Regions from separate parts of the Cobetia sp. 5-11-6-3 genome, predicted to be linked through region 2. Evidence: riboswitches for the same ligand, from Rfam matches in the RefSeq annotation. Region 2 holds a riboswitch; the other holds the start of a gene.
What was found. A riboswitch is a leader RNA that binds a small molecule or an ion and turns the genes downstream of it on or off. The one in region 2 is predicted to bind thiamine pyrophosphate.
Positions count from the first base shown of each region.

Region 1: it holds a riboswitch for thiamine pyrophosphate, as region 2 does, so the genes downstream of both, HXS66_RS00855 (ABC transporter ATP-binding protein) here and tenA (thiaminase II) in region 2, are expected to answer to the same signal.

Region 1 covers NZ_BLWJ01000001.1:223,738-230,543, reverse strand. The annotation lists gene HXS66_RS00865 (ABC transporter substrate-binding protein) at 1-925, opposite strand, end outside; gene HXS66_RS00860 (ABC transporter permease) at 991-1,758, opposite strand; gene HXS66_RS00855 (ABC transporter ATP-binding protein) at 1,755-2,507, opposite strand; TPP riboswitch at 2,569-2,682, opposite strand; gene HXS66_RS00850 (hypothetical protein) at 2,808-3,767, shown strand; gene HXS66_RS00845 (potassium/proton antiporter) at 3,889-5,598, shown strand; gene HXS66_RS00840 (GGDEF domain-containing protein) at 5,797-6,806, shown strand, end outside.
Region 2 covers NZ_BLWJ01000003.1:230,451-237,256, reverse strand. The annotation lists gene HXS66_RS06905 (phasin family protein) at 1-60, shown strand, start outside; gene HXS66_RS06900 (peptidylprolyl isomerase) at 261-539, shown strand; gene thiC (phosphomethylpyrimidine synthase ThiC) at 670-2,679, opposite strand; TPP riboswitch at 2,806-2,946, opposite strand; gene tenA (thiaminase II) at 3,137-3,796, opposite strand; TPP riboswitch at 3,940-4,078, opposite strand; gene HXS66_RS06885 (TIGR04282 family arsenosugar biosynthesis glycosyltransferase) at 4,231-4,923, opposite strand; gene HXS66_RS06880 (TIGR04283 family arsenosugar biosynthesis glycosyltransferase) at 4,967-5,776, opposite strand; gene HXS66_RS06875 (sorbosone dehydrogenase family protein) at 5,919-6,806, opposite strand, start outside.

The DNA.
Region 1 (6,806 bases), on a different contig from region 2:
AGGCGGCGTACTGCTCGTGCTTGCGAGAATAGCTGTCGCTGTTGGCGACGAAGATCAGTTCGTCATACGTCGGCACGCCTTCTTCCTCGATGTAGAAGGCGCGGCCCTTGACGCCTTCCTGTGCCATCTGGGCGAGTTCGAAGTTGCGGAATGCCCCGGTGACGGCGTCGACCTTGCGGGTCAGCAGTGACGGCGTCAGCGAGAAGTTGACGTTGGTCAGGGTGATGTCATCCAGTGTCAGGCCGCTGTTCTGGAGCATGGTGGACAGCAGGACTTCCTCCACGCCACCGACGGAATAGCCGACACGCTTGCCCTTGAGGTCGGCCATCGACTGGATGTCACTGTCCGCGCGCACGACCACCACGTTGAGCGGGGTGGCCACCAGCGTGCCGATGCGCACCAGCGGCAGCCCTTGATCCACCTGCAGGTGCAGCTGGGGCTGATAGCTGATGGCGATGTCGACGCGCTCCGCTGCGGCAAGCTTGGGGGGGACGCTGGGGTCTGCCGGGGCGATCAGCTCGACGTCCAGACCATGTTGCTTGAACAGGCCCAGTTCCTGAGCCAGCACCAGCGGCCCGTGGCCAGGATTGGTGTACCAGTCGAGCATGACCTTGAGGTGCGTGAGGGGCTTGGCATCGGTGGCGGCCGCTTGCGGGTCCTGCACATCGCCAGCGGCGGGGCGGGTCTGTTGCTCGGTCTCGGCAGCCTGCTTGGCAGAAGCGTCTGGCTCGAGGGTGGCACCGTCCTGCCCGGTCTTGGTGACCGCTGCCGCTGCACTGTCACTGGCGGTCGGGGCCTGGGGCTCGGCGCTGGCGCCAGTCTCGGCTGACAGGGCGAAGGTGCTCAGGCTGAGGGTTGTCAGCAGCGTCGCGAAGAGGCAGGACAGCTTGCCGGAACGGCGGATCGCCGATGGCGAGAATGGCATGGCGGTATTCCTTGTGGTGTCGAGAATGTGAGGCCGTCAGGGCATCGCCTGGCAGCCGGAAGCGCTCAGTTCAAACGGGTCAGGCGATCCCGATGCCAGGGCATCAGGCGACGCAGCAGGGCATCCAGCGTGAAATACAGCAGCAGCGAAAAGGCGACCAGCACCAGCAGAGCGGCGAACATCAGGTCGATTTCCATCCGGGCATTGGCATTGAGCATCAGATAGCCGAGGCCCTGGCTTGCGCCGGCCCACTCACCGATGACGGCCCCGATGGGGGCGGCTGTCGCTGCCATGCGCACGCCGGAGGCCAATGCCGGCAGCGCGGCGGGCAGTTGGACATGCAGCAGCAGTCGCCACGGGCTGGCACCCAGGGTGTGGGCGAGATCCAGCCAGCCCTGAGGGGTCTGGCGCAGGCCGTCGTAGCCGGTGGAGGCCACGGGGAAATAGATGATCAGCGTGGCCATCACGACCTTGGAGAGCATGTCATAGCCCAGCCACAGCACCAGCAGTGGAGCGATGGCGAACAGCGGAATCACCTGGCTGATCAGCAGCAATGGCAGCAGGGTGCGCCGCAGACGAGGGATGAACGCCAGTGCCAGCGCGGTGCTCAGTCCGAGAAGGACCCCCAGTACCAGCCCGCCAAGAATCTCGGCGAAGGTGATGCCGGCGTGGTGTGCCAGCATCGGGGCCTGACGGACCAGCACCTCCGCGACTGCCAGTGGCGCTGGCAGGATGTAGGGCGGTACGGCCGTGGTGATGATCACCAGTTGCCAGAGTCCCAGCAGGACGGCGGCGCTGATGGCGAGATGACGCAGAGCATGCAGGCGTTTCATGGCGTCTCCTCGCCGTCGCGCAGGCGTGTGATCAATTCGGACTGGGCCTGCTGCAAGGCGGGCAGGTCCAGCGGCACCGGGCGAGGCGGCGAGAGCCCCGGCAAGCGGTCGAGCACTGCCCCCTGCTGGCTGTCGTGGCCCGGGCGCAGTACCAGCAGTTGGTCGGCCAGGCGCAGCGCCTCGAGCGGGTCATGCGTGACCATCAGCACGGTGCGTCCGTCCAGCAGCCGGCTGGCGAGATCATGCAGTTCGAGTCGCGTGATGGCGTCCACTGCGGAGAAGGGCTCATCCATCATCACCACCGGAGCCTGTTGGTAGAGCGTTCGCGCCAATGCGACGCGTTGGCGTTGCCCGCCGGAGAGGGCGTCTGGCCAGGCCTGCTCGCGCCCCTCCAGACCCACCGCTGCCAGCAGTTCGCGGGCCCGCTCGGTATCGCGAGGGCGACGATGGAGATCATCTCCCAGACACAGGTTGTCCAGCACCCGGCGCCAGGGCAGCAGCAGGTCCTGCTGCGCCATCCAGGCGACGCGACCCGCCAGTGGCTTGCCATCATCGGTGGTGAGTTCCAGCGTGTGATGGTCGGGCATCTCGAGGCCGGCCAGCAGGCGCAGCAGTGAGCTCTTGCCGCAGCCTGAGCGGCCCAGCAAGGCCGTCCAGCTTCCGGCATCCAGACGCGCCGACAGATCACGAAACAGCGTATGGCTGGCGTAATCGATGCGAGCGTTGTTGAGGGAGAGTCCCAGCGACACAGTGTCATCCGTGGTCAGGCGGCATGCCGAGGGGAGGAAGCACGCAGGGCGCCTGACGCTTGGGCAGGTGACCGGAATTCCCTCCGCCGGTATCAACCGGATCAGGTTCCAGGGGTTGCCATGCGACGTGACGCATCGGCTCTCAGCCCACTTTCGGGCACCCCCATCCAGGCCGACAGTGTACCGTCACCTGCCCGCCGGTTGCATCCCTGCCATCGTCGGGGTGGCTGTCGTGTGGCTATGCTGCATGGCCCGGTGTTGGGTATGCTATCGAGGTATCGCAGCCTCAAGGAGATCAACATGCCTGATACCCCGGATCTCTCGACCTGCTCCAGCGGTTATCCCGTGCCACCGCGGCGACCCGTGATGCCAGACGCGACATCCGTGCCCAATGGCTGGCCGGAGGATGCGCTGACTCGCCGTCTTTCCACCTATCTGGGGCATGCGCTGGAGCCGCTGGCACTTGCCTGGCCGGATAGTGCCAACTGGTTGTGGCGACAGCGTGGCGGCACCCCCGGCCTGATCAAGCTGGCGCGGACCGGCCCGGATCACGACCCCTTCTGGCGAGCGATGCGCGGTGTCTTCGGCGCCGATCGCTGGGCGCAACCTGAGGCCCTGACACGGCTGGCGGGCGCGTTGCCGGCGCGTTTGCCCATCCCTCCGCTGCCGCTGACCTATCTGGGGCGTCTCGATGGCGCGCCCGTCTGGCATCTGCCGTGGTCCAGCGGTCAGCCCAGTGATCTCAGTGACACCTTCTGTGAGTTGCTGGGAGATCAGGTCGGGCGGCTGCATCAGGACACCGTGTCCGGCTTTGGTCAGCCCCTTGCCCAGCCCATGCCGTTGCTGCATTGGAATGCCCGCGTGACGCGTTTTCTCGCGCGCCATCCCCTGTCCCACGAGCTGGGGGACCTGCCATCACGCACCTTCTCGCATCCCGCTCGCGCCGTCTGGAGTCTGCCGGACCTGCGCGCGGACCAATATCTGTGCGCCGCCACCGGCTGGGTATGGAGCGACTGGGAGGCACTGGTGTGGGCCCCGATCGAGTTCGACTGGGCACTGATCGAGTTGTTGCTGGAGACGCCGAGTCAGCGTGAGGCCTTCCTCGCCGGTTATTCGCGTCATGGGCGCATGGTCGATATCGGCGGTCAGCGTGAGCTGTGCCGAGCCCTGTTGTGGGCGATGGAAGCCTTCGGTCCGACCCGCTACGCCGAGCTGGCGGCAGCCCCGGCCTGGGTGTCGCCGAGAAGCCTGACATGTTGATCGCAAGTCCATGAATATTTGAGAAATTTCTCTGCAGCCTCGTCGCTGACATGGAATACTGTCTCTGGGCCGTCGCAGACGTGATTCGAGACTTGGTGCCGGGAATGGCGGGGGAGCACACGTGGTAGAGAATCTGAACTATTACTTCTTGCTGGCGGGCATGCTCATCGCCTTGAGCGTGCTGGCAAGTCGGGTCTCGGCTCGTCTCGGCATGCCCCTGCTGTTGCTGTTCCTGGGACTCGGCATGCTGGCGGGGGAGGATGGCGTGCTCGGCATCCAGTTCGATGATGCCTCTACCGCGTACCTGATCGGCAATCTGGCGTTGGCACTCATTCTGCTCGATGGCGGTCTGCGCACCCGTCTCTCGACCTTCCGCGCGGGTCTCAAGCCGGCATTGGTGCTGGCGACCGTCGGGGTCTTCATGACCAGCGGGCTGGTGGGGCTGCTGGCCATGTGGCTGTTTGACCTCACCCTGATCGAAGGCCTGCTGGTCGGGGCCATCGTCGGCTCTACCGACGCCGCGGCGGTCTTCTCGCTACTGGGCGGGCAGGGGGTGCACCTCAATGAGCGGGTCGGGGCGACGCTGGAGATCGAGTCCGGTACCAACGACCCGATGGCCATCTTCCTCACCATCACTCTGGCCGAGATACTGACCGGACAGCTGTCGGGGGTCGCCGCCGGACTCATGAGCTTCGCGCTGCAGTTCGGGGTCGGCGCGGGCATGGGGATCGCCGGTGGCTGGTTGATCGCCCGTCTGATGCGCTATCTGGATCTGGCGCCCGGCCTCTATTCCCTGCTGGCGCTGGCGCTGGGCCTGAGCCTGTTCGCGACGACCAATGAGCTCGGTGGCAGTGGCTTCCTGGCCATCTATCTGTGTGGCCTGATGATCGGCAATCATCCGGGGCGCCACCTCGAACACATCCTGCCGGTGCATGATGGACTGGCCCACCTGTCCCAGATCGTGCTGTTCCTGATGCTGGGTCTGCTGGTCTCACCCTCCACGATGCTGCAGTTCGCGCTGCCGGCCGCCATTCTGAGCGTGGCGCTGATCCTGTTCGTGCGCCCCCTGGCCGTGATCCTGTGTCTCAAGCCTTTCTTCCGCTTCCGCTGGCGAGAGCTGTGGTTCATCAGCTGGGTCGGGTTGAGGGGGGCGGTGCCGATCGTGCTGGCGATCTTCCCGGTGATCACCGGGGTCGAGAATGCCGGTGTCTACTTCAATGTCGCCTTCTTCGTGGTGATCATCTCGCTGCTGGTGCAGGGCTCGTCGCTGGCTCCCATGGCGCGCAAGCTCAGGGTGGTGGTGCCGCCGGGTGCACAGCCCAGCCGCCGCAATCTGCTGGGCATCATGCCCGTCAACGATTACGAGATGCTGGTCTACCGGGTCGACAACACGGCGCTGGAAGGCGTGGCATTGCGCATGCTGCGCTTCCCCTCCGGGGCCAAGGTCGGGGCGCTGTTCCGCAACAAGGTGCTGATCCATCCCAAGGGCAGCACCTGTCTGCATCAGAAGGACGTGCTGTGCGTCGTCGGGCGCTCCTGCGATGTGCCAAGCCTCAATCGCATGTTCAATGGCGAGAGTCTGCAGCATGAACAGCGCGCCTTCTTCGGCACCTTCACCCTGGAAGGGGATGCCAACATGCAGGATATCGCCGATGTCTACGGACTGACGCTCTCTCAGGGCGAGCAGCACCTGACCATTGCCGAGTTCATCACCCGCAGAGTCGGCGGGGTGCCGGTGGTCGGGGATGATGTCGACTGGCATGGCATTCACTGGGTGGTGAATGAGGTCGAGGGCAATCGCATCACCAAGGTGGGGCTGCGCCTGCATTGACGCGGTTCTTTGCGTCGTGACCCGGTTCTGCCTGTCGTGACGCCAGGCTGGCTCGGCGCTTGGTGGCGGGTTTATGCATTGCGTGTAATGTGCTGATCTCCTTTCGACTGAGGGATGACGTACCCTTGGCTCGTCAGGCCTTTACCCGCCTGGTCTGGCTGGCCACGAATGGTGGTCAGCAGCCAAGGAGATAGTCTCATGGGCAGTCCACATCCACACCTTGCGCGCTGGCTGTTGCGATTCGAGGATTTCCCACCAGGCCTCACCGAGGACGAGAAGACCTTCCACGCCACCTTCAATGTGGTGTATGTGCTCGCGATAGCGAGTCACCTGCTGTATGCCGGTCTGATGCTCTGGCTGGGAGAGATGGGCATTCTGGCGCTGGATCTGGGCATGCTGGTGGTGGACCTTGTCTGTCTGCAGCTGCATCGCGCGCGCCGAGAGGTACTGGCCGCCAACCTGCTGGCATTGGGTACCTGTGCCCAGATAAGTCTGTCCCTGGGCTATTTCGGTCCAGCCCCCGGTTTCGATTATTTCTATTTCGGTGCGCTGCTGTACATCTACTGCATTCGCATGCCCTTCACGCGACGCCTGCTGCTGTGTCTCATCTGCCTGAGCATGCCGCTGCTGGCCTATGTCGTGCTGATGTTCCAGGGGGTGGCCAATCCGCTGCCGCCCGGGTGGGCATTCGCGTTCCGACTGATCAATCTCTGCGTTCTGACCGTGTTCTTCACCCTCGTGCTGGTACAGATGGGGTGGTCGGCGGATCGCTTGCGCCAGCGTTTCGAGTCACGCGAGCGGTTCGATGAGTTGACCGGGGCGCTGAGTCGCGCGGAACTGATCGACAAGGGGCGTGAGATGTTGATGGGGACACAGCCCATCAGCGTGATGATGGTGGATGTCGACCATCTGGGGCTGATCAACGAGACCTGGGGACGCGCGGCGGGCGACCAGGTGCTCAAGGAGCTGGTGAAGCGCATGCGCAGTATCCTGCGCGGAGAGGATCTGATCGGTCGCTATGGCGGGGAGGAGTTCGTGCTGCTGAGTCCGCGGCTGCATGGTGAGCGCGCCGACCAGGTGGCGGAGCGTCTGTGCAAGGGGGCCTCGGCATTGCCCTTCGTCATCAATGACGGCATCAACAGTCTCGATGTCAGTCTCTCGATCGGCGTCGCCCAACGCCAGTCCGGGGACAAGGATCTGGAAAGCCT
Region 2 (6,806 bases):
GAACTGGCAGAGAACAATGCCAAGTCCGCCTCCGAGGCCATGCAGAAAGTCGCCAAGTAAGCGACTGCTGCCGACGCTCTCAGGCGAGCGTCCTCAACGCCCATCCGGTCTTCCGGGTGGGCGTTCGCGCGTCTGAGGCATCGCTGGGGAGGTGGGGAGGCGCGCGACGCTAGCGGCGAGCGTCGCCTTGGGCCACAATGTGCTGCCACGCCGCCGGTGATTGCCGGCGGCATTTATTCGATCAGTGACAGGTGATAGACATGGCACAGGCCACAGCGCGTCATATTCTCGTTTCCAGCGAAGAACAGTGTGCAGCTCTCAAGACCGAAATCGAGAACGGCCGCGATTTCGCTGATGCCGCTCGCGAGCACTCCTCCTGCCCGTCCGGTCGCAGTGGCGGTGACCTGGGCGCCTTCGGCCCGGGCATGATGGTCAAGGAATTCGACGAAGTCGTGTTCAGCGCACCGATCAACACCGTGCAGGGCCCGGTGAAGACCCAGTTCGGTTATCACCTGCTGGAAGTCACCAGCCGCACGTGATCTCTGGATCACGCTCATGACACGTCATGAGCGGTTGGCAGCAGGCCATTGAAAACGCCCCGACCAGTGATGGTCGGGGCGTTTTTCGTGCGGCTCAGCACGTCAGCCTTTCGTGCGCCAGTCTCTCTACCTATACCTCCTGATAGAGCTGGCTGCCTTCGCGCTTGAACTTGTCAGCCTGCTCCTGCATGCCGGCCATCACGCTGTCGGCGTCACCGGTCAGGCCGTGTTCGTTGGCGTAGTCGCGGACTTCCTGGGTGATCTTCATCGAGCAGAACTTCGGCCCGCACATGGAGCAGAAGTGGGCGACCTTGGCCGAATCCTTGGGCAGCGTCTCGTCGTGGAAGCTGCGCGCGGTGTCCGGGTCAAGGCCCAGATTGAACTGGTCTTCCCAGCGGAACTCGAAGCGTGCCTTGGAGAGTGCATTGTCACGACGTTGCGCGCCCGGATGCCCCTTGGCCAGGTCCGCGGCATGCGCGGCGATCTTGTAGGTGATGATGCCAGTCTTGACGTCGTCCTTGTTGGGCAGGCCCAGGTGCTCCTTGGGGGTCACGTAGCAGAGCATGGCGCAGCCGAACCAGCCGATCATCGCGGCACCGATACCGGAGGTGATGTGGTCGTAGCCCGGGGCGATGTCGGTGGTCAGCGGGCCGAGGGTGTAGAAGGGCGCCTCGTCGCACTCGCTGAGCTGCTTGTCCATGTTCTCCTTGATCAGGTGCATCGGCACGTGACCCGGACCTTCGATCATGACCTGGACATCGTGCTGCCAGGCGATCTTCGTCAGCTCGCCGAGCGTCTCGAGCTCGCCGAACTGGGCGGCGTCATTGGCATCGGCCACCGAGCCCGGGCGCAGGCCATCGCCCAGTGACAGGCTGATGTCGTAGGCCTTGCAGATCTCGCAGATGTCCTCGAAGTGGCGATAGAGGAAGCTTTCCTCGTGATGCGCCAGACACCACTTGGCCATGATGGAGCCACCGCGCGAGACGATGCCGGTCACGCGGCTGGCGGTCAGCGGCACATAGCGCAGCAGGACGCCGGCGTGGATGGTGAAGTAGTCGACGCCTTGCTCGGCCTGCTCGATCAGCGTGTCGCGGAAGATCTCCCAGTCGAGATTCTCGGCCACGCCATCGACCTTCTCCAGCGCCTGATAGATCGGCACCGTGCCGATGGGCACGGGAGAGTTGCGCAGAATCCATTCACGGGTCTCGTGGATGTTGGCGCCGGTCGAGAGATCCATCACGGTGTCGGAGCCCCAGCGGATCGCCCAGGTCATCTTGTCGACCTCTTCCTCGATGGAGGAGGTGACCGCCGAGTTGCCCAGGTTGCCGTTGACCTTCACCAGGAAGTTGCGGCCGATGATCATCGGCTCGCTTTCCGGGTGATTGATGTTGGCGGGAATGATGGCGCGGCCACGCGCGACTTCCTCACGCACGAATTCGGCGGTGATCTCGTCGGGCAGGTTGGCGCCGAAGCTGTGACCCGGGTGCTGGTGGCCCAGAATGCTCTCGACGGAGTCGCTGCCCTGATATTCCTCACGCAGCGCGATACGACGCTGATTCTCACGAATCGCGATGTACTCCATCTCCGGCGTGATGATGCCCTGGCGCGCATAGTGCAGCTGGGTGACATTCTTGCCCGGCAGGGCACGACGCGGGCGGTGGTCCAGCTCGAAACGCAGGGACGACAGGCGCAGGTCGGCCTGGCGCACGCGACCATATTCGCTGCTCAGCTGATTGAGCTGTTCGGTATCGCCGCGTTCCTCGATCCACTTCTCGCGCAGCGGTGCCAGCCCGCGACGAATGTCGATCTCGACCGCCGGGTCGGTGTAGGGGCCGGAGGTATCGTAGACGACGATCGGCGGATTCTCTTCCAGACCGCTGGAGGTCTGGGTCGGCGAGCAGCCGATCTCGCGCATGGGCACGCGGATGTCCGGGCGAGAGCCTTCGATATAGATCTTGCGCGAGCCGCTCAGCGGCGCGATGGCGGCGGCGTCGACGCGGGCTTCACTGGCGAGATGGCGACTGCCATCCTTGCGACCGGCACGTGCGCGCGCCTTCGGCGCAGCCTCAGGCTGGGGGGCGAGCGACGGTTCTGCGGCGTTGGTGGCTTGCGGATCTTGAGTCGTGGGGGTAGTGCTCATGCAGGTCTCCTCAAAGGGCGACGTCACGGCAGACGTCATCATGGGAAGACCGTGCGCAGGGAGAGGATGGCCATCGCCGACTCCTTGCCAACAGGTGGCCCGGGAGCGAGGCGGCCGCGGGCAGCGGCTGACCATCAGCTTGATTCCTACGCCGGTCCTAACCGGTTCAGGTTCCACGGGACCCCTTGCTGGCAGCCTCGCCCATTTGGCGGCGAGGTGATGCATGCAGGATCTCAGCCGGTTCCACCGGCACCCCGTCAAGCGTGCTCAGAATTCAATGCGGGCATGACCTGTGCTGAGCGTTGTGCTGGCCCAGGTCATCGTGCTCGCATTCAGGCTCTGATGGCCTGTGGTGTGTCTGGATGATTGGCGAGAGGACCACGTTTCCAGGCCGATGAAAATCGGTGTGTCTTCCGTTCGCGCAGGCGCGGCCTGTCAGGCGACGGCCTGCCACGGATCAGTCGCGATCAAGGCCCATCTGCCAGAAGTCGATCTCGAGACGTGTCGCATCGCGGAAGACATCGACCAGTTCGCCCAGCCGGCGCTCCGAGACCTCCGAGAGCCGAGCGTCCAGCCATTCACGTTCGGCGTCCACCGCTTCCTTGAACTCATCGCTGGAGTACATCGCGATCCAGTCCGCGTACGGATTGTCCTCGATCTCGGTGGTGTCCTGATCCAGCAGCCACTCGGCGATCTCGCCGTAGCCGATCAGGCAAGGCGCGAGCGCCACGTGAAGATCGAGAAGATCGCCGCGCTGGCCGCAATCCAGTACGTAACGGGTATAGGCCAGGGTGGCGCGGGATTCCGGCAGCTCACTCAGGTCATCCTCGCTGATGCCCCACTCGCTGCAGTAGCCGATATGCAGGTCGAGCTCGGTATTGAGAATGGTGTCGAGACTGGCCGTGGCCTGACGCAGCTCCGCGAGGGTGCGGCTCTTGTAGGCGGCAAGCGCCCAGGCGCGCGCGAAGTGGATCAGGAACAGGTAGTCCTGCTGCAGGTAATGGCGGAAGGACTCCTCTGGCAGACGACCTTCCCCGAGCTGGCGAACGAAGTCATGCTCGAGATAGTCGCGCCATTCCTCGGCGCAGGCACTGGTCAGGTCTGAAAAGCTGGGCATCGACGCATCCCTCGGTGAGCGTGCTGCCAATCCGTGATGGAGTGGCAAAGGTCTGGCTCGAGCGTGGTCAGGTCCGGCAATCTGCAGGGAAAAAGCGGGGGGAGGTGCGGCGTTCACCTGGAAGAGGTGAAGATGATGTGCGGCAACACTTCGCGCTTGATCCCTACGCCGGTACTAACCGGATCAGGTTCGGCGGGATCGTCATTCACGCACCTCGATGCAAGGCCTCGAACAGTGCGAATGACATCTCAGCCGGTCTTACCGGCACCCCGTCAAGCTGTGACTCAGACGTCACGATATCTCGAGTGTAACAGTCCTGCGGTGCAGGAAAAGCCTCTGCCGCCCTAAAACCCATGCGACTTTGGGAGGCCTTCTGCGATGCTGAAAGGGCTTCCTGCGATGCGGGAAGCGTGTCATGCGCTGCAGGAAAGATGTCATGCAGGCTGACAGGAGGAGAGGTTCGCCATCAGGGCTGGGAAGTGTCGCCTCAGGCGCACCAGATCGTGAGGCTCATCGACATCCCAGCTGACAGGCAGGCAACCGACGCTTCTGCCTGCCTGAGCCAGCAGTGCAAGAGTCTCCCGGCTCACGTCGGCATGGCTCCAGTGATCCAGCTGGAAGGCCGCCGGGCAGGCTGCTTTCAGGCCAATCAATCCGTATCCCCCGTCTTCGCTGGGCTGCAGCACCGCCTCATGGTCATGCAGGCACCGCGCCGCCTCGCGCAGACGTTGACTGTCCAATGCGGGCAGGTCAGAGCCCATCAGCAGCACGGGGCCTGCGGGCAGGTGGCGCAGCATGGCCTGATGCATGCGCTCCCCAAGCCCACCCTGTGGCTGTGCCTCGAGCGTGATTCGCTTGCCATATGCCGCCATGCTCTCTGCACGCCACTGATCCTCAAGGTCCGTCAGCAGGGCTGCCAGCTCAGGTTGCTGCCGAGCGTGCTCGGGGGAGGGAGTCAGCATCACGACCACCTTGCCGAGGCGTGAGGCGCAGGCCTGCTGAACGATTCTGCGCAGCATGCGCGAGTAGAGGCGTGCCGCCCCCTCGGGACCGAGGGCAGGGATCAGCCGCGTCTTGCATTGTCCGGCCAGTGGCAGGCGGCCGAAGATGATGAGCGTCGGGCGCATGTCATACGCGGCCGTGTCGGTTTCCCTGTCAGCAAGCGAGGCTTCAGGCATGAGGCAAGCCACGTTGTTCGCAGGCCTGAGCGGCGGCACCATATCCATAGAGGCGCGCCAGACGGACAGGAGATACGCCACCCCAGGCTGCCAGGCGCAGCCCCCACATCTTGAGGATGGTGCGACAGACGCCATGGGTTTCCCAGCGTCTTCCACTGGTGGTGACTCTGGCGGAGAGGTTCAGCGGCGAGGTCAGTCGCTTGAGCCTGACGCTCAGCTGGATGTCCTCCATCAGGGGCACGACGGGAAAGCCCTCGATGGCCTCGAAGGTGGAGCGTCGTACGAACTGGGTCTGATCACCCGTGCTGATGCTGGTCAGGCGCGAGCGCAGATTCATCAGCATGGCGATCACGGGCAGCAGCGGAGAATCTCCTTCGATGTCGACATCGAAGCGACCCCAGTCGCACTCGCGATGCTCGGCGAGGGTCTCTGACAGTACCGAGAGGACATGTGCCGGCAGGCGCGTGTCGGCATGCAGGAACAGCAGCCATTGACCACGAGCCTGAGAGGCACCGGCGTTCATCTGCGTTGCCCGGCCCGGATCACTGCTCAGGCAGCGATCGCACAGCGGCGTTGCCAGCTCGCGGGTAGTATCCGTGGAGCCGCCATCGACCACGATGACCTCGCAATCCCCGCTCGCGCGCAGTGGACTCAAGGCGATCAAGGCCGAGACGATACCGGATGCCTCGTTGTGGACTGGCATGATGATGCTCAGCCACGGGGTGCGTGTCAGGGCGCTGCCCGAACGGACAGCCCTGGGGGCAGGTCTGGCAACTGGCGAGAAGATGGAGGGCTTTGTCATGGCGCAGGCTCCGGCGATGGCGTCGTCCTGAGAGCATACGCATGTGATCACCCCATGGATGCAGAGCGTCGAGACGCTCGCTCAACGCTTGGGCGAAGAATCAACGCGTGAGCCGCCGTGTCGAGTCAGAGGCGGCTGGAGGTCACTGAGAGAAGGTGATCCGATAGAGTCCTGAGGCTCCGGTATCGCTGGTCAGGTAGAGGCTGCCATCCTTGCCGAATGCTACATCCAGTGGGCGTATCCAGCGCTCGCCGCTGGCGGCATCCTGCAGGCCGGTCAGTACCGGCACTAAGCGTGCTTCAGTGTCTGGCGTCGCCAGCTTGAGGCCCAGCAGGCGAGGCTCACGACGACTGGCGGGGTCTCCCCACGCCTTGCCGGAGGGCGCCGTGCCCCAGCTGCCGTGGACTGCCACCACGACATCCATGTCAGCAGCCAATGGATGCCCAGGCGGCACCACCGCGATACCCATCGGCGCACTGCGAGCGGGGATCTCGGCCAGTGGCGGTGCAATCTCGTCACGTTCGCGCGGTGAATCGCTCGTGATGCAATCATCTGCCTGCCAGCGGCCATCGATCCACTGATACCAGGGCATGCCATGGAAGCTGCCTTCGCGGGCAGCGACCACCAGCTCGCGAGGATGCTCGTAGCCCCAGTGGTCCGGTCCGTTGTTGGTGGCCAGCAGGCGCGTCTCTCCTGTCGCCAGTGCCTGCCAGACCAGGCCGACGGGGTTGCGCAGACCACTCGCCCACGCCCGCCACTCGGGAGGCTCGCCACTTTCCTCAAGGCGCATCACTCCCCCACGGCGCTGTTGCTGTGGGTAGCGAGGCGAGGTGCCCGCCAGGTACTGATCGGAGCAGTTGCCCTGGATCCCCAGCGCCAGATACAGGCCATTGTCAGGGCCCAGGCTCAGCGTACGCGAGTTGTGGCCACCGCCGCCGGGAATCGCGATCACGCGCTGGAAGTCGCTCGGGGCAAGGGAGATCCCGGGATGGTAGTCCGCGACCAGCAGGGCGCCCGTGGTCGCGACATA